2 regions of the Sphingomonas crocodyli genome follow, and region 1 is predicted to be linked to the other one. Evidence: predicted binding sites of a transcription regulator. Region 1 holds the regulator's gene; the other holds the start of a gene.

The links. Region 1 encodes LexA, which represses DNA repair genes until DNA is damaged. Its sites were predicted from a motif close to GTTCCNCNCTTGTTCT; they were not measured.
Region 2: the regulator LexA is predicted to act here: its motif matches at 2,193-2,208, upstream of EOD43_RS21065 (ImuA family protein).

The regions. Positions count from the first base shown of each region.
Region 1 is NZ_SACN01000001.1:76,259-87,321, forward strand. It holds gene EOD43_RS00380 (efflux transporter outer membrane subunit) at 1-727, opposite strand, end outside; gene trpC (indole-3-glycerol phosphate synthase TrpC) at 872-1,663, shown strand; gene moaC (cyclic pyranopterin monophosphate synthase MoaC) at 1,660-2,169, shown strand; gene EOD43_RS00395 (molybdopterin molybdotransferase MoeA) at 2,230-3,420, shown strand; gene lexA (transcriptional repressor LexA) at 3,497-4,165, shown strand; gene EOD43_RS00405 (DUF3224 domain-containing protein) at 4,168-4,638, shown strand; gene EOD43_RS00410 (PAS domain-containing protein) at 4,715-5,704, shown strand; gene EOD43_RS00415 (ComEC/Rec2 family competence protein) at 5,701-7,761, opposite strand; gene gltX (glutamate--tRNA ligase) at 7,851-9,272, shown strand; gene gltA (citrate synthase) at 9,322-10,605, shown strand; gene EOD43_RS00430 (sensor histidine kinase) at 10,780-11,063, opposite strand, start outside.
Region 2 is NZ_SACN01000004.1:218,084-229,146, reverse strand. It holds gene EOD43_RS21085 (hypothetical protein) at 1-105, shown strand, start outside; gene EOD43_RS21080 (hypothetical protein) at 227-481, shown strand; gene ada (bifunctional DNA-binding transcriptional regulator/O6-methylguanine-DNA methyltransferase Ada) at 725-1,765, shown strand; gene EOD43_RS21070 (hypothetical protein) at 1,834-2,106, shown strand; gene EOD43_RS21065 (ImuA family protein) at 2,236-2,991, shown strand; gene EOD43_RS21060 (Y-family DNA polymerase) at 2,912-4,417, shown strand; gene EOD43_RS21055 (error-prone DNA polymerase) at 4,414-7,812, shown strand; gene EOD43_RS21050 (alpha/beta hydrolase family protein) at 7,865-8,809, opposite strand; gene EOD43_RS21045 (TonB-dependent receptor) at 8,925-11,063, opposite strand, start outside.

The DNA of each region.
Region 1 (11,063 bases):
ATTGCCGCGCCTGTTCGTAATCGAGGCTGCTGACCAGCCCCGCCTGCCGCCGCCAGCCGACGATCTGCAGCGTATCGTCCTGCGCCGCCAGATTGTCGCGCGCGATCCGCAGCCGGATCTGCGCCAGCCGCGCGTTGATGTAGTTGAGCCCGACTTCGGAGGCGACGCCCGCCTGCGCGAAGGCCAGGTTCGCCGCCTGCGACTGCATATCGGCGCGTGCCGCCTCGACCGATCGGCGGATGCGGCCGAACACGTCCGCCTCCCACGCCACGGTCGCGCTGCCGCGATAGATGGTCGTGTCGCCGCCGCGCGAGACGGTCTGCCCCGTCGTCGGATCGATGAAGGACGAACTCTGATTGCCGACCGATCGGTTGGCCGACCCGCTGACATCGGCGGTCGGCAGCAATTGCCCCTGCGTGCCGCGCAACGTGGCGCGCGCCTGCGCCAGCCGGGCGGCGGCGGCGGCGATATCGAGATTGGCGGCAAAGGCGCGATCGACGAGATTGGTCAGCACCGGATCGTCGAACTCGCGCCACCACTGGGCGAGATCGAGCGGTTCGGCATCCGCCTCGCTCGGGTCCGACGCCACGAAGGCGCGGGGCACCTTCAGATCGGCATTGGCCTTCGGTTTATAATCGGGGCCGACCGCGCAGCCGCTGAGAAGCAGCATAGAGATCAGGCCCGGCACCATCGCACCGATCGCAAGTCTGTTCAGGCCGTGCCGCATCGTCACCGGTCTAGGGGGCTTTCCTGTCAGCAGATTTCACGCGTGAAATATCCGTTCGCACCTGCACATAGGCCGCGAACGGCTTCATTCGCAACCGTATGAGGCCTTCCCGCCCTCTCAACCAGCCGCTATGCGGACCGGATCATGGCGAACAAGCTCATCGAAATCTGCGACGCGAAGCGCGATCATGTGGCGGCGCGCAAGGCCGCAACCAGCCAGGCCGCGCTCGATGCCGCGGCGAGGGCGCAGTCGGCCCCGCGCGGTTTCCGCGCCGCGCTCGATCGCAAGGCGGGGATCGGCCACGCGCTGATCGCCGAGATCAAGAAGGCGTCGCCCTCCAAGGGGCTGATCCGCGCCGATTTCGATCCGCCCGCGCATGCCCGCGCCTATGAAAGCGCCGGCGCCGCCTGCCTCTCGGTGCTGACGGACGTGCCCTATTTCCAGGGGCATGACGATTATCTGGTCGCCGCGCGCGAGGCGTGCACCCTGCCCTGCCTGCGCAAGGACTTCATGGTCGATCCGTGGCAGGTGGCCGAGGCGCGCGCACTGGGCGCCGACGCGATCCTGATCATCGTCGCGGCGTTGGAAGATTCGGCGATGGCCGAGATCGAGGCTGCAGCGATCGACTGGGGCATGGACGTGCTGGTCGAGGTGCATGACGCCGCCGAACTCGATCGCGCGCTCGCCCTCAAGTCGCGGCTCATCGGGGTCAACAATCGCGATCTGCGCGATTTCAGTGTCGATTTCGCGCGCACCTACGAACTGGTCGGCCGCGCGCCCGAAGGCTGCACCTTCGTCGCCGAAAGCGGGCTGGGATCGAAGGCCGATCTCGATGCGATGGCCGAACATGGCGTCCGCTGCTTCCTGGTCGGCGAGGCGCTGATGCGCGAGGCTGATGTGGCGGCGGCAACGCGCCGCCTGCTGATGGGCGCGTGACCGACAAGCTCACCCATATCGACGCCGACGGCGCCGCGCGGATGGTCGACATTTCGGCCAAGGCGACCACGCAGCGCAGTGCCACCGCCGAAGGCCGCATCCTGATCGCGCCCGCCGCCCTTGCCGCCATCGCCGAGGGATCTGTGAAGAAGGGCGACGTTCTGGCTGTCGCGCGCATTGCCGGGATCATGGCGGCGAAGAAGACAGCCGAGCTGATCCCGCTCTGCCATCCGCTCCCGATCGCGGGCGTCACGCTCGATCTGGTGATCGAGGCCGATGGCATCCGCGCCACCGCGACGGTCGTCACTGCCTACACCACGGGCATCGAGATGGAGGCGATGACCGCCGTGTCGGTCGCCCTGCTCACCATCTACGACATGGCCAAGGCGATGGACAAAGGCATGCGGATCGAAGGGGTGCGCCTGCTCGCCAAGACCGGCGGCAAATCGGGCGACTGGCACGCCGAAGACTCGTCATCCCGGCGGAGGCCGGGATCTCAGGAGTGATGGGATGAGCACGAGGCAGGAAACGCCTGAGATCCCGGCCTCCGCCGGGATGACGTGCTTGTGAGCAACCTCCTTCCCGTCGCCGAGGCGCAGGCGCGGATGCTCGCGCTCGCTTCGCCGCTGCCCGTCGAACAGGTTTCGCTGATCGAGGCGGTCGGCCGCTATGCCGCCGAACCCATCCTCGCGCGCCGTACGCAGCCGGCTTTGCCGCTGTCGGCGATGGACGGCTATGCGATCCGCTTCGCCGAGCGGCCCGGTCCGTGGACCGTGATCGGCGAGAGCGCGGCCGGCGGCGGGCTGAACCGCGCGCTGGCGCCGGGCGAGACCGCGCGCATCTTCACCGGCGCGCCCGTCCCCGAAGGCGCCGACGCGATCCTGATCCAGGAGGAAGCCACGCGCGATGGCGATCGCCTGACGATGAGCGGCGAAGGCCCCAAGGCGGTCGGCGAGTTCGTCCGCCCCGTCGGCGGCGACTTTGCCGAGGGCGCGGCGCTGATCGCCGCCGGCGCGCCGCTCAACCCCGCCGCCATCGCGCTTGCGGCATCGGGCGGCCACGCGACCCTGCCCGTCCACCGCCGCCCGCGCGTGGCGATCCTGTCGACCGGCGACGAACTGGTCGCCCCCGGAGAGCCGACGCCCGGATCGCTGCTCCCCGCATCGAACGGCCCGATGCTCGCGGCCCTGCTCAGCGCGCTTGCCTGCGCCGTCGCCGATCATGGCATCGTGCGCGACGATCTCGCCGCGATCCGTGAGGCCTTCGCAAAGGCGGCCGAGACGAGCGATATCATCGTCACGACCGGCGGCGCATCGGTCGGCGATCACGATCTCGTCCTGCCCGCGCTCAAGGCGGCGGGCGCGACGATCGACTTCTGGAAGGTCGCGATGAAGCCCGGCAAGCCGGTGATGATCGCGCGGCTTGGTAACGCGATCGTCCTCGGCCTGCCCGGCAATCCGGTGTCCGCCTTCGTCACCGCCACCTTGTTCCTGAAGCCGCTGATCGCGCATCTGCTCGGGTCCGCCGATCCGCTGCCGCGCGCCTTCGCCGGCACGCTCGCCGGCCCGCTTCCGGCCACGGGCGTGCGCGCCGAATATCCGCGCGCGCGCCTCATCGACGGCCGGGTCCATCCGCTGATCGGGCAGGACAGCGCGGGCCTCTCCGCGCTGGCTGCCGCCGATCATCTGGTGGTCCGCCCGGCCCATGCGCCACCAGCCCTTGTGGGCGAGCAGGTCGAATTGCTTTCCCTCGCTTGACAGCGCCGTAACGGTTGCCTAAATGTTCCGCGTTCGTTCTGGCGACGTGCCGGAACCGTCATGTGAGGTGCCGGCGATGCTCACCGCCAAGCAACATGAACTGCTCATCTTCATCCACGATCGTCTGGCCGAGACCGGGGTTTCGCCCTCGTTCGAGGAGATGAAGGACGCGCTCGATCTCAAATCGAAATCGGGCGTGCACCGGCTGATCTCCGCGCTGGAGGAACGCAATTTCATCCGCCGCCTGCCCAACCGCGCCCGCGCGCTGGAGGTGGTGCGAATGCCCGAAACGGCGACGCCCAAGCCCGCCAAGACTCCGAAGCCCGCGAACACCAATGTTCCCGCGCCCGTCGCCGCGAATGAGAATGTCCTCGAAATCCCGCTGCACGGCCGCATCGCCGCGGGCGTGCCGATCGAGGCGCTCGAGGGGCAGAGCAGCCTTTCGGTGCCCGCCGCCTTGCTCGGGCCGGGCGAACATTATGCGCTCGAAGTCGCCGGGGATTCGATGGTCGAGGCCGGCATTCTCGACGGCGACTATGCGCTGATCCGCAGCGCGCAGACCGCGCGGGACGGCGATATCGTCGTCGCCCTGATCGCGGGCGCCGAAGCGACGCTCAAATATTTCCGCCGCGAAGGCACGATGATCCGGCTCGATCCGGCCAACCGCGCCTACGACCCGCAGCGTTATGCCCCCGATCAGGTGCAGGTGCAGGGTAAGCTCGCCGGCCTGCTGCGGCGCTACTGACGATGATCCGGCGCGGTCTTCTGCTGGCCGCGCCGATCGCGGCCGTAATCTTCGCGGCCTCGCCCCTGATGGCGGCCGAACCGGTCGAGCGGATCGCGACCGGCGCCTTCGACGTGAAGGCCGCGCCCGAAGGTGCGGCCGACGCGCCGATCGGCACCTACAAGCTCGACAAAGTCTATCACGGCGATCTCGACGGCATCGGCACCGGCAAGATGCTGACCGTCGACACCAAGACCGAAGGCTCCGCCGCTTATGTCGCGATCGAACGCGTCACCGGCACCCTCGCCGGCCGCAAGGGCGGCTTCGCGCTCGACCATGTCGGCACGATGGCGCGCGGCGCCACAAGCCTCCATATCGCGATCGTCCCCGACAGCGGCACCGATGCCCTGACCGGCATCACCGGCACCCTCGACATTCGCATCGAGAAGGACGGCAAGCATTTTTATACTTTGCGCTACAAATTGCCGAACTGAGCCGCTCGAACCGGCCCGAATGTCCATAAGTATATTTGCGTATCCGGACCTCTAAGGTAACGGACCACGGATACGTATGACAAAAACCCTCCACCCCGATGTTCCCGCACCCGTGCGTTCGCTATCGATTGCGACGCTGGCGTCCGTTCTCGACCAGAGCGTCGATTGCGTGAAGCTCCTCAATATCGACGGCTGCCTCGAATATATGAATGCCAACGGGCAGTGCGCGATGGAGATTGACGATATATCCGCAATGCTCGGTGCGGAATGGTCGTCGCTTTGGCCTGAAGAAACACGGCCCGTCATTCTTGACGCCTGCGAGCGCGTTCGGCGTGGCGAAGCCGTGCGGTTCGACGCTTATTGCCCGACAGCCAAGGGCAATCCCCGCTGGTGGAATGTTTCGGTTTCCGCCGTTCGATCCGACGACGGCGAAGTGACCGGGCTGCTGTCCGTGTCGCGCGACGTGACCGATGCCACGATAACGCGCCAGGCACTCGAAGTGACGACGGCGGAAATGCGGCATCGGCTGAAGAACAGCTATGCCATGATCGGCGGCCTCATGTCCGGCATGGCGCGGGGAACACCGGATCGGGAGGTGTTCGCTGATGAAATGGTCACGCGACTGACCGGACTGGCATCATCGCAAACGCTGTTCGCGTCGCGCGAAAACGCCCCCTGCCGGATATCCGATCTGATCCCCGCTTTGGTCGATGCGTTCGACACCGCGCACTGCTCGGTCACGATCGACACCATTGCGGATTGCGAAGTCGATCAGGGCCGCGCGGACGCGATTGCGCTAGTGCTGGGCGAACTGGCCGTCAACTCCTCCAAACATGGCGCGATCCGCCACGGCGGTTCGGTTTCGGTGGGTGCGTCCACGGCCACGGGCAATGTCGTCATATCCTGGACTGAGCTGTCGAACGGCATCGTCCATGCCCATTCACGCGACGGCGGCCAGGGCATGAAACTGATGGACCGCATCGTCCGCGCCCGCAAAGGCGACCTGAACGTCGCCTGGATCGATCGAGGGCTGACCGTGAAGGTCACTTTCCCGACAAGCGCTTAAGGCGCAAAACTTCCCCACGGATGCCGGCCAACCTGCTCGGCGACGCTCTCGACCTCACCCGATCCGACCCGGATCGCCAGACCGCCGGTGCTGCGCAGGAAGGAGGCGTCGGCCTTGAGCCAGCGGGGGTGGCAGGTGCGGGGAAGGCGGCGGTCGCCGACCACGATATCTGCGGCGGCGCAGGCGCGCGTCATGGCGCGGATGTCCACGAAGTCGCGGCTGCGGGTGGCGAGGAGGCGGATCGTGCGGTCGCCGCCGGTCACGTCCGCCGCGCACAGATCGGCGCTGCAGCGGGCGAAGGGCATGATCTCCAGCGCGGGCGCTTCGCCTTCGACGCCCGACGCCTCGCCCAGCACATCGCGGACATAATCGCCCGCCCGATCGCGCAGGATCGCGATACCGCCGCGCCCGTCACGCACCGCGACATGGCGGCCGTCGCCGGTAACGAGGAGGTCGGGCGGCGGGGTCAGCAGCGCCCAGACCGCACCGATTGCGAGCGGGACGCCGCCCCAGCGCCGCAACCGCGTCCGCCACAACACGATCCACAGGCCGCCCGCCGCCATCAGGGCAAAGGCGCCGCGTGGCATTGACGGGAGGGCCGCGACCGATCCCGGCGCATCGGCCACGACATGCGCGATCCACAGGAGCAGGCCCAGCGCCTTGCCGACCAGCCACCAGATCGGCGCGCCCAGCCCGACCAGATCGAGCGCAAGCGCAATCGCCTCCGCCGGCATCACGACGAAGGTGGTCAACGGGATCGCAACGATGTTCGCCGCCGCGCCGTACAGCCCCGCCTTGTGGAAATGGAACAAAGCGATCGGCGACAGTGCCGCCTCGATCACCACACCGCTCGCCAGTAGCATCAGCAACATGCGCCCGCCACCCAGCACGATCCCCTCATCCCGCCGCGCAGCGAAGGCGGCGACCTTCGGATGTTCGTGGAAGGCGACCAAAGCGGCGATCGCGGCAAAGCTCAGCTGGAAGCTCGGCCCCGCCAGCGCCTCTGGCCAGAAGACGAGGACGATCAACGCGCCTGCCGCGACCAGCCGCAGCGTGATCGCCTCCCGCCCCAGCGCGATCCCGCCCAGCACCAGCAGGGCGGCGATGCACGATCGCACGGTCGGCACCTCCGCACCGGTGAGCAACGTATAGCCGATCCCCGCCAGCGCGCCCGCCCCGGCCGCGATCAAGGGCAAAGGCGCGTGGAGCGCGAGGCGGCGCGACAAAGCGAGCAACCGGATCGTGAGCAGCATCACCGCCCCCACCACCGCCGTCACATGCAGCCCCGACACCGACAGCAGGTGCGCAAGGCCTGCGCGGCGCAGCGCCTCATTATCATCCTCCGGAATGCCGCCCTGATCGCCGGTGACGAAGGAGGCCGCGATCCCGCCTTCGCCCGCGCCCCTGATGCTCGCCTCGATATGTGCGGTCAGGCGGGTGCGGATGTCGGCGAGCGAGGAGCCCCCGCCCGCCGCGACGATCGCCGGCGGATCGAGCGCCTTGCCGGTCGCCCCGATCCCATCGAACCAGGCGACGCGCGCGAAATCATAGCCGCCGGGCACCATCGGCGGCGCAGGCGGAAGCAGGCGCGCGCGCACCTTCAGTCGCGATCCGGCGGACGGCACCGTCGGCAGATCATCCGCATCGACATTGATCCGCACGCGCGGCGGCAGATGCAGCGCGGCATCGGGCGCCACGAGCAACCGCACCACGCCGGTCGCCGGCCGCGGCTCGGCCGCCTCGACGATGCCCGTCAGCGTCACCACCTTCGGCCGATCGATCCGGGGTGCGGTGACCCAATCCGCCTTCGTCCAGATGGCGACGAGGCCCAGCAGCATCGCCAGCGCGAAGATCGCCACCGCGCGGCCCAGCCGGCTCGCCCCGCCGAAAACCAGCGCCGCCAGCCCCGCGCCCGCCGCCGCGATGCCCAGCCCGATCCAGCCGGTCGGCCCCGGCAGCGCGAACCAGCCCGCAATCCCCGCGCCGAAGCCCACCGGCAACCATAGGGCCAGCTGATCGCGCTCCGCCTCCAGCACATGCTCGATCGCGGCCAGCATCCGTCCGCCATCGGTTTGTCGCGGCGAAAGGGCTATGCTAGGGGCGGCGTCCGTCTCGGCCATCGCGCCATTTCTTGGAGAATCAGCGCGTGGGCGCAAGCACCGAAACCCGTCCTGTCGTTACCCGTTTCGCGCCGTCGCCTACCGGATTCCTTCACATCGGCGGCGCCCGCACCGCCTTGTTCAACTGGCTCTATGCGCGCCACATGGGCGGCAAGTTCCTGCTGCGTATCGAAGATACCGATCGCGCGCGTTCGACCGAGCCGGCGATCGAGGCGATCCTGGACGGCATGCGCTGGCTGGGCCTCGATTGGGATGGCGACGCGGTTTACCAGTTTGCCCGCGCCGATCGCCATGCCGAAGTCGCGAACGAATTGCTGGCGAAGGGCCATGCCTATCGCTGTTACGCCACGCCCGAGGAACTGGCCGAACTGCGCGAGCAGCAGCGCGCCGCCAAGCAGCCGCTGCGTTATGACGGCCGCTGGCGCGATCGCGATCCTTCCGAAGCGCCCGCCGGCGCGCCCTTCGTCATCCGGCTGAAGGCGCCGCGTGAGGGCGAGGTGACGATCGAGGATCGGGTGCAGGGCGCGGTCACGGTGCGCAATTCCGAACTCGACGACATGATCCTGCTGCGGTCGGACGGGACGCCGACCTATATGCTCGCCGTCGTGGTCGACGATCACGACATGGGCGTCACCCACGTCATCCGCGGCGACGATCATCTGAACAACGCCTTCCGCCAGCTCGCGCTGATCCGCGCGATGGAGTGGCCGGAGCCGATCTACGCGCACGTTCCCCTGATCCACGGTGCGGACGGCGCGAAGCTTTCGAAGCGGCACGGCGCGCTGGGCGTCGATGCCTATCGCGACGAAATGGGCCTGCTGCCCGAGGCGGTGAACAACTATCTCCTCCGGCTCGGCTGGGGCCACGGCGATGCCGAGATCATCGATCGCGATCAGGCGGTCGAGTGGTTCGACCTGGGCGGCATCGGCCGCAGCCCCGCGCGCTTCGACATGAAGAAGCTCGAAAACCTGAACGGCCATTATATGCGCGAGGCCGACGATGCACGGCTGGCCGATCTGGCCGCGCCCGGAGTCGCAAAGGCGCTCGATCGCGAGATGACGTCCGCAGAGCGAGCATTATTGCTGCGCAGCGTTCCATTTTTGAAGGTTCGCGCCAAGGATCTCAATGACTTGGCAGACGGATCGCTGTTTCTGTTTCGCGCTCGCCCGCTCGATATGGACGAGAAGGCAAATACGCTGCTAGACGAACCGGGCAAGGCGCTGTTGGCCCAAGCCCGCGACGTTCTTGCCGCCACGTCGGACTGGTCCGTCCCCGAACTGGAGGCGGCCATTCGCACCGTGGCGGAGAGCGCGGGGATCGGCCTCGGCAAGGTCGCGCAGCCATTGCGCGCGGCGCTTACCGGACGCACCACATCCCCGGGCATCTTCGACGTTCTGGCCCTGCTCGGCCGTGAGGAGAGCCTGGCCCGGATGGACGATCGCATTTGATTCAGCGCAGGCGGGGGGCCAGCCCGCCGGCCAGCATAGGAGGAATGATATGGGGGACACTGCAAAGCTCGAAATGGGCGGCAAGCCGTCCGACTACCCCGTCGTTTCGGGCACCATCGGCCCCGACGTCATCGACATCCGCAAGCTTTATGCGGCGACCGGCGCCTTCACCTTCGATCCCGGCTTCACCTCGACCGCGTCGTGCGAAAGCGCGATCACCTATATCGACGGTGACGAAGGCGTCCTGCTCCACCGCGGCTATCCGATCGAGCAGCTCGCCGAACAGTCGAGCTTCATGGAAGTCAGCTACCTGCTGCTGAACGGCGAACTGCCGTCGAAGGGCGAGCTGGAAAAGTTCAGCAACACGATCACGCGCCACACGATGGTGCATGAACAGCTGGCGCAGTTCTTCCGTGGCTTCCGCCGCGATGCGCACCCGATGGCGATCATGTGCGGCGTCGTCGGCGCGCTTTCGGCCTTCTACCACGACAGCACCGACATCAACGATCCGCAGCAGCGCCTGATCGCGTCGCACCGCCTGATCGCCAAGATTCCGACGATCGCGGCGATGGCCTATCAATATTCGGTCGGCCGTCCGTTCGTCTTCCCGAAGAACGACCTGAGCTACACCGCCAACTTCATGCGGATGACCTTCGCCAACCCGGCCGAGGAATATGAGGTCGATCCGATCGTCGTCGACGCGATGGACAAGATCTTCATCCTGCATGCCGATCACGAACAGAATGCCTCGACCTCGACCGTGCGTCTGGCCGGTTCGTCGGGCGCGAACCCGTTCGCGTGCATCGCGGCCGGCATCGCATGTCTGTGGGGCCCCGCGCATGGCGGCGCGAACGAAGCCGCGCTCAACATGCTGCGCGAAATCGGCACGCCGGATCGCATTCCCGAGTTCATCGCGCGTGCGAAGAACAAGGACGATCCGTTCCGCCTGATGGGCTTCGGCCACCGCGTCTATAAGAACTTCGATCCGCGCGCGAAGGTGCTGTCCAAGGCCGCGACCGAGGTTCTCGACAAGCTGGGCAAGAACGATCCGGTTCTCGATACGGCCCGCGAGCTCGAGCAGATCGCGCTCAAGGATCCGTATTTCATCGACAAGAAGCTCTACCCGAACGTCGATTTCTATTCGGGCGTGATCCTGTCGGCGATCGGTTTCCCGACCAACATGTTCACCGTGCTGTTCGCGCTCGCCCGCACCGTCGGCTGGGTCGCGCAGTGGAACGAAATGATCTCGGACCCCGGCCAGAAGATCGGCCGCCCGCGTCAGCTCTACACGGGCGCGACGCAGCGCGATTACGTGCCGGTCGACAAGCGCTAAGGCGCTGTCCATCGCGAGCTAAGGGAAGGCCGGGGAAACCCGGCCTTTTCTTTTTGTTTTGTTTGTTGAGCCCTCAAACGCCGGGCGGCGGGCATCCGCCTGCCTTGGCTTCCTCGCAATAAGCTCGGGCGGCCGTTCGGCCTTGCGAACCTCTACGAGGTTCGTTGGGCCCCGTCAGGCAGCGGGCAGGGTCAGGACGAAGCGGGCGCCGGTGCCGGTGGCGCTGTCGACGCCGAGGTCGCCGCCCATTGCGCGGGCGAGACGGCGGGCAATGTAGAGGCCCAGGCCGGTGCCCGAACCATCGGCCAAGTCGAGCCGTTCGAAGCGTTCGAACATGCGTTCGTGATTCTCGGGCGCGATGCCGTCGCCCATGTCGGCGACCAGCGCGACCGCCAGATCGCCCTCGCGCGCCGCGCGCAGCCAGATCGTGCCGCCGGGGGGCGAATGGCGGATCGCGT
Region 2 (11,063 bases), on a different contig from region 1:
GACGAAACCGGCCTCAAATGGCTCGCCGGCAAGCAGAACTGTCTGATGATCCAGCAGGGCGAGGGTTTCTGCCGGGACGATCTGACGCCGGCTCCTGCTAGCTGAACTTCTTCTCCCCTCCCTGCCAAGGGAGGGGATTGAGGGGTGGGTGTGCGCGTCTGCGCGCCTGAAGACTCTGCAACCCCGCCTTGAAAATGCCCGGAAACAGGCGTAGCGGCCCCGCCCCATGACCTCCGCCCCGATCAGCCCCGAGGATTTCGCCGCGCGCGCCCGCGCCATCGCCGAGACGATGGCGGGCCATGCCGCGCATCATGCGCTCGATATCCTGACCAACGATGTGCTGCGCGGGCTGGGCTATGGCGAAGGGATCGACATCTTCGAACGCGCTGTCAGCCACTGGCACGCCGCCGCCGATCCCTATCCCTATCGCGGCCCGTGCCCCGATTGCGAAGCCGCGGCCGACAAGCGCGCGGCCGCCTGAATCCCTCTCATCGTCATTGCGAGGAGACGCAGGCGACGAAGCAATCCAGGCCCAAACCGGAGATCGTCGCGAACCTCTCGTCTTCAGAACTGGATTGTTTCCCCCCGGATCAAGTCCGGGGTCGCAATGACGAGAATAGGGAGTGAGGGGCAGCCTTCGGTTTGAAAGCAAGCCGCGGGAAGCATCGCGGCTTGATCCGGCCCATCCTGTGCGCACATTGAAACCGTGCCGAAGGATGAGTCCATGAACGCCATCACTCTCGACCCCCGCTGGGCGCGGATCGTCGCGCGCGACGCGGAGGACGATTTCGTCTTCTCGGTCGCCAGCACCGGCATCTATTGCCGCCCCGGCTGCCCTGCGCGCACGCCCAGCCCGAAGAACATCGCCTTCCACGACAGCCCCGCTGCCGCCGAGGCCGCCGGCTTCCGCGCGTGCAAGCGCTGCCTGCCCGATCAGCCGCCTCTGGCCGAACGCCACGCCGCCTTGATCGCCGAAGCCTGCCGCCGGATCGAGGCGGCCGAGGAGCCGCCGGTCCTCGCCGAACTTGCCGCCGCTGTCGGCCTCAGCCCGCACCATTTCCACCGGCTGTTCCGCAAGATCACCGGCCTCACGCCCAAGGGCTATGCCGATGCCCACCGCGCCGAAAAAGTGCGCGGCGCCTTGCAGGGCGGCGCTACCGTCACCGAGGCGCTCTACGAAGCCGGCTTCGGATCGAGCGGGCGTTTCTACGCCGCCGCCGACGGTGCGCTCGGCATGGCCCCGTCTCGTTTCGCCAAGGGTGGGCAGGGGGCCACGATCCGTTACGGCATCGGCCCCTCGTCGCTCGGCCTCGTGCTGGCGGCGGTCAGCGATCGGGGCGTCTGCTCGATCCTGCTCGGCGATGATGAAGGTGAACTCGAGGCCGAACTTGGGCGCCGTTTCCCCCGCGCCGCCCTCGTCGCCGATCCCGATCTGGGCGATACGGTCGCCGCCGTCACCGCGCTGGTCGAGGCGCCGGGGCGCGGGCTTTCGCTCCCGCTCGACATTCGCGGCACCGCTTTCCAACAGCAGGTCTGGGATGCGTTGCGGGCGATTCCGGCTGGCGAGACGCGCAGCTATGCGGATGTCGCCCGCGCGATCGGCAGCCCGCGTGCCGTCCGTGCGGTGGCGGGCGCCTGCGCCGCGAACAAGCTTGCGCTCGCCATTCCGTGCCACCGCGTCGTCCACGGCAATGGCGACGTCAGCGGCTATCGCTGGGGCACGGAGCGCAAGCGCGCGCTGCTGGCCCGCGAAAAACTGTCATAATCGACGCGATCGTCAGGAACTGATTCACATTAAGCCGCGTTCGACCCGGAAATAGGGAGTCGCCGCGCATGTCCTACGAGCTTTTCTTTCGCGAACCGGCTTCGGGCCGACTGATCGCCCGTCGCGCGCTGATTTCGTGCGATGATGATCAGGTGGCCCTGCGCGAAATGGCGCGGATGGTCGACAGCAGCGATGTCGAACTGTGGGATCATGGCCGCCTCGTCGCCGCGCTTCCCGCCGCCCGCCGTGGCGGCGCCACGATGCGGGCTGGGGCCGTAAGCCTGTGGGATCGGCTGAAAAGCTGGATCGGCGGCGCCCCGCTCAAGGGTCAGACTGCCTGATTTCGCGCTCGTGAAAGCCACGACCTTTGTGGCTTTCACCGTTACATGACGCTCGACTTGACTCTCGCTTGGCTGGAAGGTGTATAAGAACAAATAGAGAACAATCAGCCGTGTGAGTCGTCCTGTTTCATGTCCGCGTCCGATCATCTGCTGGCCTCGCTGCGCGCCCGGGTCGATGCGATCGAAGGCGCGAAGCCGCGCGAGACGAGCCGCTTCACCCTTGGCCATCCTGATCTCGATACCCGCCTTGATGGCGGCCTGCCGCTCGGCCGGCTCCATGAACTGTTCGCGGCCGAGCCGGGGGATCAGGCGGCGGCGATCGCCTTCGCGCTGATCCTTGCGATGCGTGGCGGCAACGGTCCGGTCGTCTGGGTGCGGCAGGATGATGCGGTGAAGGCTGCGGGCCGGCTCCATCCGCCGGGCCTCGTCGATCTCGGTTTCGATCCGTCGCGGCTGGTCGAGGTGCTGGCGCCCGACGAAAAGGCTCTGCTCCGCACCGCGGGCGATGCGGTGCGCTGCACTGATGTCGCCTTGCTGCTGATCGAGCCGGGTCGCGCGCCGCGTGCGATCGATCTCACCGCCACCCGGCGCCTCTCGGTTGCGGCTGAGGCTTCGGGTGTCACCGTCCTGCTGCTGCGCGGTTCGGGCGAACCCGCGCCCAGCGCCGCGCACAGCCGCTGGCGGGTCCGCGCGGTTCCCGCCGTTCCGCTGGCGGCCGATGCCCCCGGCCACAGCGCGATCGACCTCACCCTGCTCCGCCATCGCGGCGGTATCGCCGAATTCAGCCTCACCCTGGAGTGGAACCGTGACCAGCTCGCCTTCCGGGAGCCGGCGCTATCTGGCGCTGTGGTTCCCGTTCCTGCCCACCGACCGGCTATCGCGTGAGGGCGTTCATGCCCTCGCCACGGTGGAAAAGGTCAAGGGCGCGATGCGGCTCGCCGCCGTTTCGGCCGAAGGACTGTCGGTCGGCCTGGCCCCCGGCCTGACCCTCGCCGACGCCCGCGCCCGCATCCCCGGCGTCGCAGTGGCGGATGCCGATCCCTATGCCGACGGCCTCTGGCTCGAACGGATCGCCGATGGTTGCGATCGGTACACGCCTATGGTCGCGATCGACGGCGCGAACGGCCTGCTGCTCGATATCAGCGGCGCGGCGCATCTGTTCAGCGGGGAGGCGGGCTTGCAGGCGGACCTTCTTGCCCGCCTCGATCGGCTGGGGATGACCGCGCGCGCCGTGATCGCCGACACGCCCGACGCCGCCCACGCGCTCGCCCGCCACGGCGACGATATTGGCGCGCTCCCCGTCGCCGCCCTCGAACTCGATTCGGCCGAAACGGTCGCGCTGCGCCGTGCGGGCCTCAAACGGATCGCCGATCTTTCCGCACGTCCCTCCGCCCCGATCGCCGCGCGCTTTGGCGAGGCCGCGACCGATCGGCTCGCGCGGGTGACGGGCGCACGCGACATCCGCATCAGCCCGCGCCGCCCCGAACCCGCTCTGGTCGTCGAACGCCGCTTCGCCGAACCGATCGGCCACACCGATGCAGCGCTCGCCGCAGTCGAGGCGCTGGCGGGGGAGGCAGCGGGGATGCTCGAAGCGCGCCATCGTGGCGGCCGTCGGTTCGAGGCGCGGCTGTTCCGCACCGACGGCCTCGTCCGCGCGCTCCGGATCGAAACCGGCCTGCCGACGCGCGACGTGCCGCTGCTGATGCGGTTGTTTCGTGAGCGGATCGACGCGCTCGACGATCCGATCGATCCCGGCTTCGGCTTCGATCTCGTTCGCCTCGCCGTTCCCCGGGCCGAACCGCTCGCCCCGCTCCAACTCGCGCTCGAAGGCGGCACAATCGCCGAGGACGAACTGGCCCGCCTGATCGATCGCCTCTCCACCCGCCTCGGTCGCGATCGCGTGCGTCGCCACGCCCCACAGGATGCGCATATTCCCGAACAGGCGAGCTTCGCCTTTCCCGCTGCTGCCCCGCGCGCGATCGGCCCCTGGCCCTTGCCTGAACCGGGCGAACCGCCTTTACGCCCCGTCACCCTGTTCGATCCGCCCCAGCGCATCGATGTCACCGCCGGTGTCCCCGACGGCCCGCCCCAGCGCTTTCACTGGCGCCGCGCCGCGCATGAGGTGGTCCGCGCCGAAGGGCCGGAGCGGATCGGCGCTTTGTGGTGGCGTCGCGCCGACAATAAAGGCCGCACCCGCGATTATTACCGGGTCGAAGACAGCCACGGTCGCCGCTTCTGGCTGTTCCGTCACGGCCTCTATGGCCGCGAGACGGCGATGCCCGACTGGTATCTCCACGGCCTGTTCGCATGACCCGCTTCGCCGAAATGGTGGCCGCCACCAATTACAGCTTTCTGCGTGGGGCTTCTCCAGCTTCGGATATGGTGGCCGCGGCGCTGGGGCAGGGGCTGGCGGGTCTCGGCATCGCCGATCGCAACACCGTGGCGGGCGTGGTCCGTGCCTGGGATGCGTTGCGTGATGCCCGAAAGAAAGCGGAGGCCGCAGGCAAAGCCTTCATCCCCTTCAAACTCGCCTCGGGCGCGCGCCTCGTCTTCTGCGACGGCACGCCTGACATCGTCGCTTATCCCGCCACGCGCCACGGCTGGGGCCGGCTCTGCCGCCTGCTGACGACGGGCAATCGCCGCGCGATCAAGGGTGATTGCATCCTGCGCTTGGGCGATTTGCTCGATCATCTCGACGACCTCCTGCTGATCGTGATGCCAACCGAAACCTTCCTGCGCGAAGGCGAGGAAGGGGCACGTCCGCTACCGCCCGAGAAGATGGAAGGGGAGGAGGCTCGTCCCCGCCTATCGCTCGTCAGGCCAGCCCCGGATTTCGATCAATCGTGGGGCGAGGCACTTGAGGAGACGCTCCACCGTCTCAAGCGCCACGCGCCCCGCCGGATATGGCTTGGCGCCACCATCCCTTATGGCGGACGCGATCGGCGGCGGCTGGCGCGCCTCGCCACGATCGCCGGGGACACCGGCGTGCCGCTTCTCGCAACCTGCGACGCGCTCTATGCGACGCCCGATCAGCGCCCGCTCCACGATGTCGTCACCTGCATTCGTGAGGGCGTGAAGCTGGCCGATGCAGGCACCAAAATCGCCGCCAATGCCGAACGGCATATCAAGCCCGAAGCCGAGATGGACCGGATATTTCGCGATTATCCCAAAGCGGTTGACGAGGGGGCGAAGCTGCTCGACCGGATCGAATGGGACATCGGCTTTCTCAAATATGAGTATCCGCATGAGCCGGTGCCGGAGGGCTGGACCCCGCAGCGCTGGCTGATCCACCTCGTCATGCGGGGCGCGCGGGAACGTTATCCGACCTTCACCAAGGCGCATCGCGATCTGATCCGTACCGAGATCAGACTCGTCGGCACGGTGGGCTATGCTTATTATTTCCTGACCGTGCATGACGTTGTGCAGTTTGCGCGCGGTGAAGGGATATTGTGTCAGGGGCGCGGATCGGCGGCCAATTCGGTAATCTGCTACACGCTGGGCGTGACCGCGATCGATCCGGTCGAAAACAAGCTGCTTTTCTCCCGCTTCATCTCCGAAGACCGCAACGAGCCGCCCGATATCGACGTCGATTTCGAACATGAGCGGCGCGAAGAGGTGATGCAGTATATCTTCGATCGTTATGGCCGCCACCGGGCGGGCATAGCCGCGACGGTGATCCACTATCGCCCGCGCAGCACGGTGCGCGAGGTCGGCAAGGTGCTGGGGCTGAGCGAGGACATCACCGCGCGCATCAGCTCCACCGTGTGGGGCAGCTATGGCTCGCGCATGGAGGAGGGGCGCTACGAACAGGCGGGCCTCGATCCGGGCAATGTCGAGATCGCCCGGCTGGGGATGATCGTCGCCCAGCTGCTCGAATATCCGCGTCATTTGTCGCAGCATGTCGGCGGCTTCGTGCTGACCGAAAGGCGGCTCGACGAACTGGTGCCGATCCACAATGCCGCGATGGACGATCGCACCTTCATCGAATGGGACAAGGACGATATCGACGCGCTCGGCCTGATGAAGGTCGATGTGCTCGCGCTTGGCATGCTCACCTGCATCCGCAAGGCGTTCGACCTGATCGATCGGCATGGCGCCCGCAAATATGCGCTGCATACGATCCCGGCGGATCAGCCGGACGTCTATGACATGCTATGCAAAGGCGACAGCATCGGGGTGTTCCAGGTCGAAAGCCGTGCGCAGATCAACATGCTGCCGCGCCTGCAGCCGCGCACGCTCTACGATCTTGCGGTGCAGGTCGCGATCGTGCGGCCTGGGCCGATCCAGGGCGGGATGGTCCACCCCTATCTCAAGCGGCGCAAGGAGCAGCGGCAGCCCAATCCGCCGAAGATCACCTATCCCGCGCCGTCGCGCGAACATGGGGAACCGGACGAACTGGTCGATGTGCTGGGCAAGACGCTGGGCGTTCCGCTGTTTCAGGAACAGGCGATGAAACTCGCGATCGTCGCGGCGAAGTTCACCGATGCCCGCGCCAACCAGTTGCGCCGCGCGATGGCGACCTTTCGCAACGTCGGGACGATGCCCGAGTTCGAAACCGAGATGATCGAAGGGATGGTCGGGCGCGGCTATCCCCGCGATTTCGCGCAAGCCTGCTTCGCGCAGATCAAGGGGTTCGGCAGCTATGGCTTCCCTGAAAGCCATGCGCAGTCCTTCGCGTTGCTCGTCTATGTCTCGTCCTACATCAAGTGCCGCTATCCGGCCGCCTTCGCTTGCGCTTTGCTCAATTCGCAGCCGATGGGATTCTATGCCCCCGCGCAGATCATTCGTGATGCGCAGGAACATGATGTCGAAATCTTCGAAGCCGACATCAATTCGAGTTTCTGGGACAACAGCCTGGAACCTGTCGGCAACATGCTCGCGCTGCGCATCGGGTTGCGGCAGGTCGATGGGTTTCGGGAGGATTGGGCGAAGGCGATGGCCGAGGCCCGCGTCGTGCGCCCCTTCACCAGCGTCGAGGAACTGGCCCGCCGTGCCGGGTTGCCGGGGCGGGCGATGCGGTTGCTGGCGGATGCGGATGCGTTCCGGTCGATCGGGCTCGATCGGCGCAAGGCGCTGTGGGAGGTGCGGCGGCTGCCGACGGGGGCGCTCCCCCTGTTCGATTTCGCGCGCGCGGCCGAATTGGGGGCGGAGCCGGACATGGCCTTGCCCGACATGCCACTGAGCGAGGAGGTGGCCGCCGATTATCAGGTGACGCGCCTGTCGCTGAAGGGGCATCCGATGCAGTTTCTGCGGCCGCTCTTCGCAGGGGAGGGGGTGCTGTCCTGCAAGGAGGCGGACCAGGCGAAGAACGGGAGGCGCGTGCGGGTAGCGGGCGTGGTGCTGGTGCGGCAGCGGCCGGGCGAGGGGAAGGCGATCTTCATCACGATCGAGGACGAGACCGGGATCGTCAACGTGCTGCTCTGGGCGCGCATCTTCGAAAACCAACGACGTCAGGTCATGTCGGCGCGGCTGATGGAGGTTGAGGGCGAGATCCAGCGCAGCCCCGAAGGCGTCGTCCACCTGATGGGCGCGACCGTGATCGATCGCACCGTCGAGTTGGGGCGCCTGTCCGAGGACCATCAGCCGATGATCGAGCCGCTGCGCGCCGACGTCTTCGCCCATCCGCAACTGCCGCGCCATGCGGTACCGCGCGGCCGCCATCCGCGCGACGTGCGGATATTGCCGCCGTCGCGTGATTTTCATTAGTTTGATCCGGTACCGCCCCAAGGTTCAGCTTCGCTGAACCTGCCTCAAGAGCCTATTTGCTTTCGAACTTGTCCTGTGGCGGCAGGCCGGCCCGCGCGCCTTCGGGGCTTTGCAGCCAGCGCAGGGCAGGCTTGTCGTCGTTGAAGACGGCGCGCCAGAAGGCGGTGGTGATCGCGATCACGGTGTCGCGGATATGCGGGGTCGGTTCACGATCGCTGCTGCCCGCGGAGAAGCTCTGGCCGGCGAACATCGCATGGGTGCCGCCTTCCATCACGAGCAGGAATTTGTCGCCCGGCGGCATCAGCCGATAGGGCGACTGGCGCTGCAGCGCGGTCACCGCGATCACGTTCGGGATCGCATCCTGCGTGCCCGTTACCGACAGGAACGGGATGCGGATGTTAGCAAAGGCCGCCTCGGGCGATCCGGTGAGCGGTGGCGAGGGGCTGAAGCCCACGGCGGCGCGAATGCGCGGATCGGCCAGAGGGGGCTCGAACGGCGTCGGGAAGCTCTGACCCACCACGGCCAAAGTGGTCTGCGCGCCAAAGCTGTGGCCGGCCATGCCGATTCGGGTCGGATCGATCCGGCGCAGCTCGCACCTTCCTTCGAATGGCTTGCGGCCGACTTCGTTGAGCGCGAATTGCACGTCGCGGGCGCGGGCGGCAAGCTGGGTGCTGTTGAGCGCCGACTTGAAGTCGGGCTTGCCGAACAGGGCGCTGTCGCTGCCCGCATGCTGCAGGTTGATCACCGCAAAGCCCTGCGTCGCCCAGGCATGCGCCCACATCGTGCCCGCTTCCAGCGAACCGCCCAGGCCGTGGCTGAAGACGATCAGCGGCACCTTGCCGCGGCCGGCGGGCATCCGGATCCGCACCGGCACTTCGCGCGACCGCGCGGCATCGAGCCACACGGCGTCGCACAGGGTGATCGGAAGGATAGCCGCCTGCGCCGCGACCGGCAGGATCAGGGCAGAGAGGATCAGGCACGCGCGTAACAATCGCATGACGCCACTCTAGCCCGAAATCGGACGGATTCGGCAAGCCACAAGCTGGACCGCGGACAAAGAAAAAGGGCCCCGCCGAAGCGGAGCCCTTTCCTGTCCCGAAGGAACCCGTTCCTTAGAAGGAGAAGCGGGCGCCCACGCGGATCGCATAGAGCGACTGACGCGTGTAGATCTGGTCGCTCGGTGCCGACTGCGGCATCGAGTAACGATACTGCTGACAGGCCTGCGCCGTGGTGGTCGCAGCCGTGCCGGTCATGCCCGGCGCCGTCTGCGGCGTGGTCAGGCACTGCACGCGGGCAGCGACGATGTTGTACGGGAACTGATACTCGCGGATCTGACCCCAGTTCTTGTTCAGGAAGTTGGTGAAGTTCTCCACGTCCGCGAACAGGGTGATGCGCGACTTGCCGCCCAGGAATGCCGGGATTTCCTGCGACAAGTGCAGATCGATACGGGTGAACCAGCGCGAGTTGAACTTGTTGCGCGGTGCGATCTTGCCACGGTACTTCTTCAGATCCGAGGAGTTGATCAGGTTCTCCATATAGGTCTGGGTCGCCAGGCTGTCATAGGTAACCAGCGGGTCGTTCGTGCCCGTCGGTACATAGAGCAAGTAGCGCGAGTTGCTGCCGGCCGTGCCGAAGATCGGGCTGCGGGCGTTCGACAGATCCTGGAAGGTCCAGCTGTACGGACGGCCGATGCGGGTTTCACCGAACAGCGCGACAGTCGTCTTATAGTCGCCGAAGAAGGCGTGCTGATAGTCGACGCTATACTTGAACGCATACTTCACTTCGTCGTTCGAAGTGCCGTAGGCCGCGCCATTGGCATCGAGGAACGCGCCATTGCCATAGTTCGACGACGCGGTCGACGACGTGGCGGGGGTGGCGTCCTTGATGTTCTGGTAGGTGAAGCTGAACATGTGGCTCAGCCCGAAGTCCCAGCTCTTGTTGACGCGGGCGACGGCGACGTAGCTGCGGCCCTTCTTGGTGTTGGTCAGGAACAGATCCTGATTGGTATCGGTGAAGGCGATGCCCGGAACATTGGCATAGCGAACACGGCCATCCGGGGTCCGCAGCGCCGTCGGCACCACGCGCAGATCGGTGAAGTAAACCTGGTTCTGCACGGCCGAGTAGAACAGGTCGGCGCCGAAGTTCCAGGTGCCGAGCGTGCTGCCCAGATCGGCGTCATAATCGGCCGAGAAGGTGGCACGCAGCTGCGAAGGAACCTTGAAGTTCGGATCCAGCGCGTTGGTGGGCGCCGCCGCAGAGCTGGTTGCGCTCGACAGAAGGGTATTCGCCGCCGTCGGGATCGTGGTGCCGTTCACGCCGTTCAGGATCGCATTGCCCTGCGCCAGCGTGGCGCCGTTGATGCCGCCGCTGCTGAGACGACGAACGTCGATGCTGTTCGACAGGAAGCCGGTGTTCGAGAAGCTGTTCGAGACGTAAACGTCCGGCGAACCGCCCGAGAAGACACCGACGCCGCCACGGAGGCTCAGACGCGCGGTAGGCTTGAAGTCGATGCCCAGACGCGGCTGCCACACGCCACGGCCCGAAATATAAGCCGTGTTGGCGAAGCCGAAGCGGTTGACGAAGTTCGAGTTGAGCGCCGGACGGCTATGACCACCGAACGTGTCGTAGCGCATGCCGTAGACGATCGTCAGCATGTCGTTGACGCGCCAGTTGTCCTGGATGCCGAAGGTGTAGGACTGATAGCGGAACTGCGCAGCCGCGTCGTCTGGGTTCAGCGACGGCACGGCGTTCTGATAACGCAGGCGCTGGGCATTGCCCGCCTGGAAATCGGCGATCGAGTCGAAATAATAATCGCCGGCGGTGCGCTGCACGAACAGGTTGAAGATCTTCGTGTCCTGAATGTCGGCGAACACGCGGATATCGTGATCGTCCTTCTTCAGGCGCGCCTGAACGAGACCGCCATAGGTGCGGCTGGTGAGCGTGTTCGACTGACGCGAGACATCCGGACCGATCGAGACGCTGGCGAAGCCCGACTGACATTCGGTCGCGACCGCATCGGCAGCGCCGGCAGCATTGCGATCCGAGGTCGGCGCGGTGCAGACCTGCATCTGGGCGAAGCCGCGACCCAGGATCGGATCCTGAGCGCGCTTATAGTCCTTGTAGAAGCCGCGGACTTCGGTGGAGAAATCGTCGCTCCATTCGGAGTTGATCTGCGCGACGCCGGTGTGCAGCCGGTTCCCCGAAATATAGCCGTTCGATTCGAGGCCGAGGCCCTGGGCACCGGTGGTGAA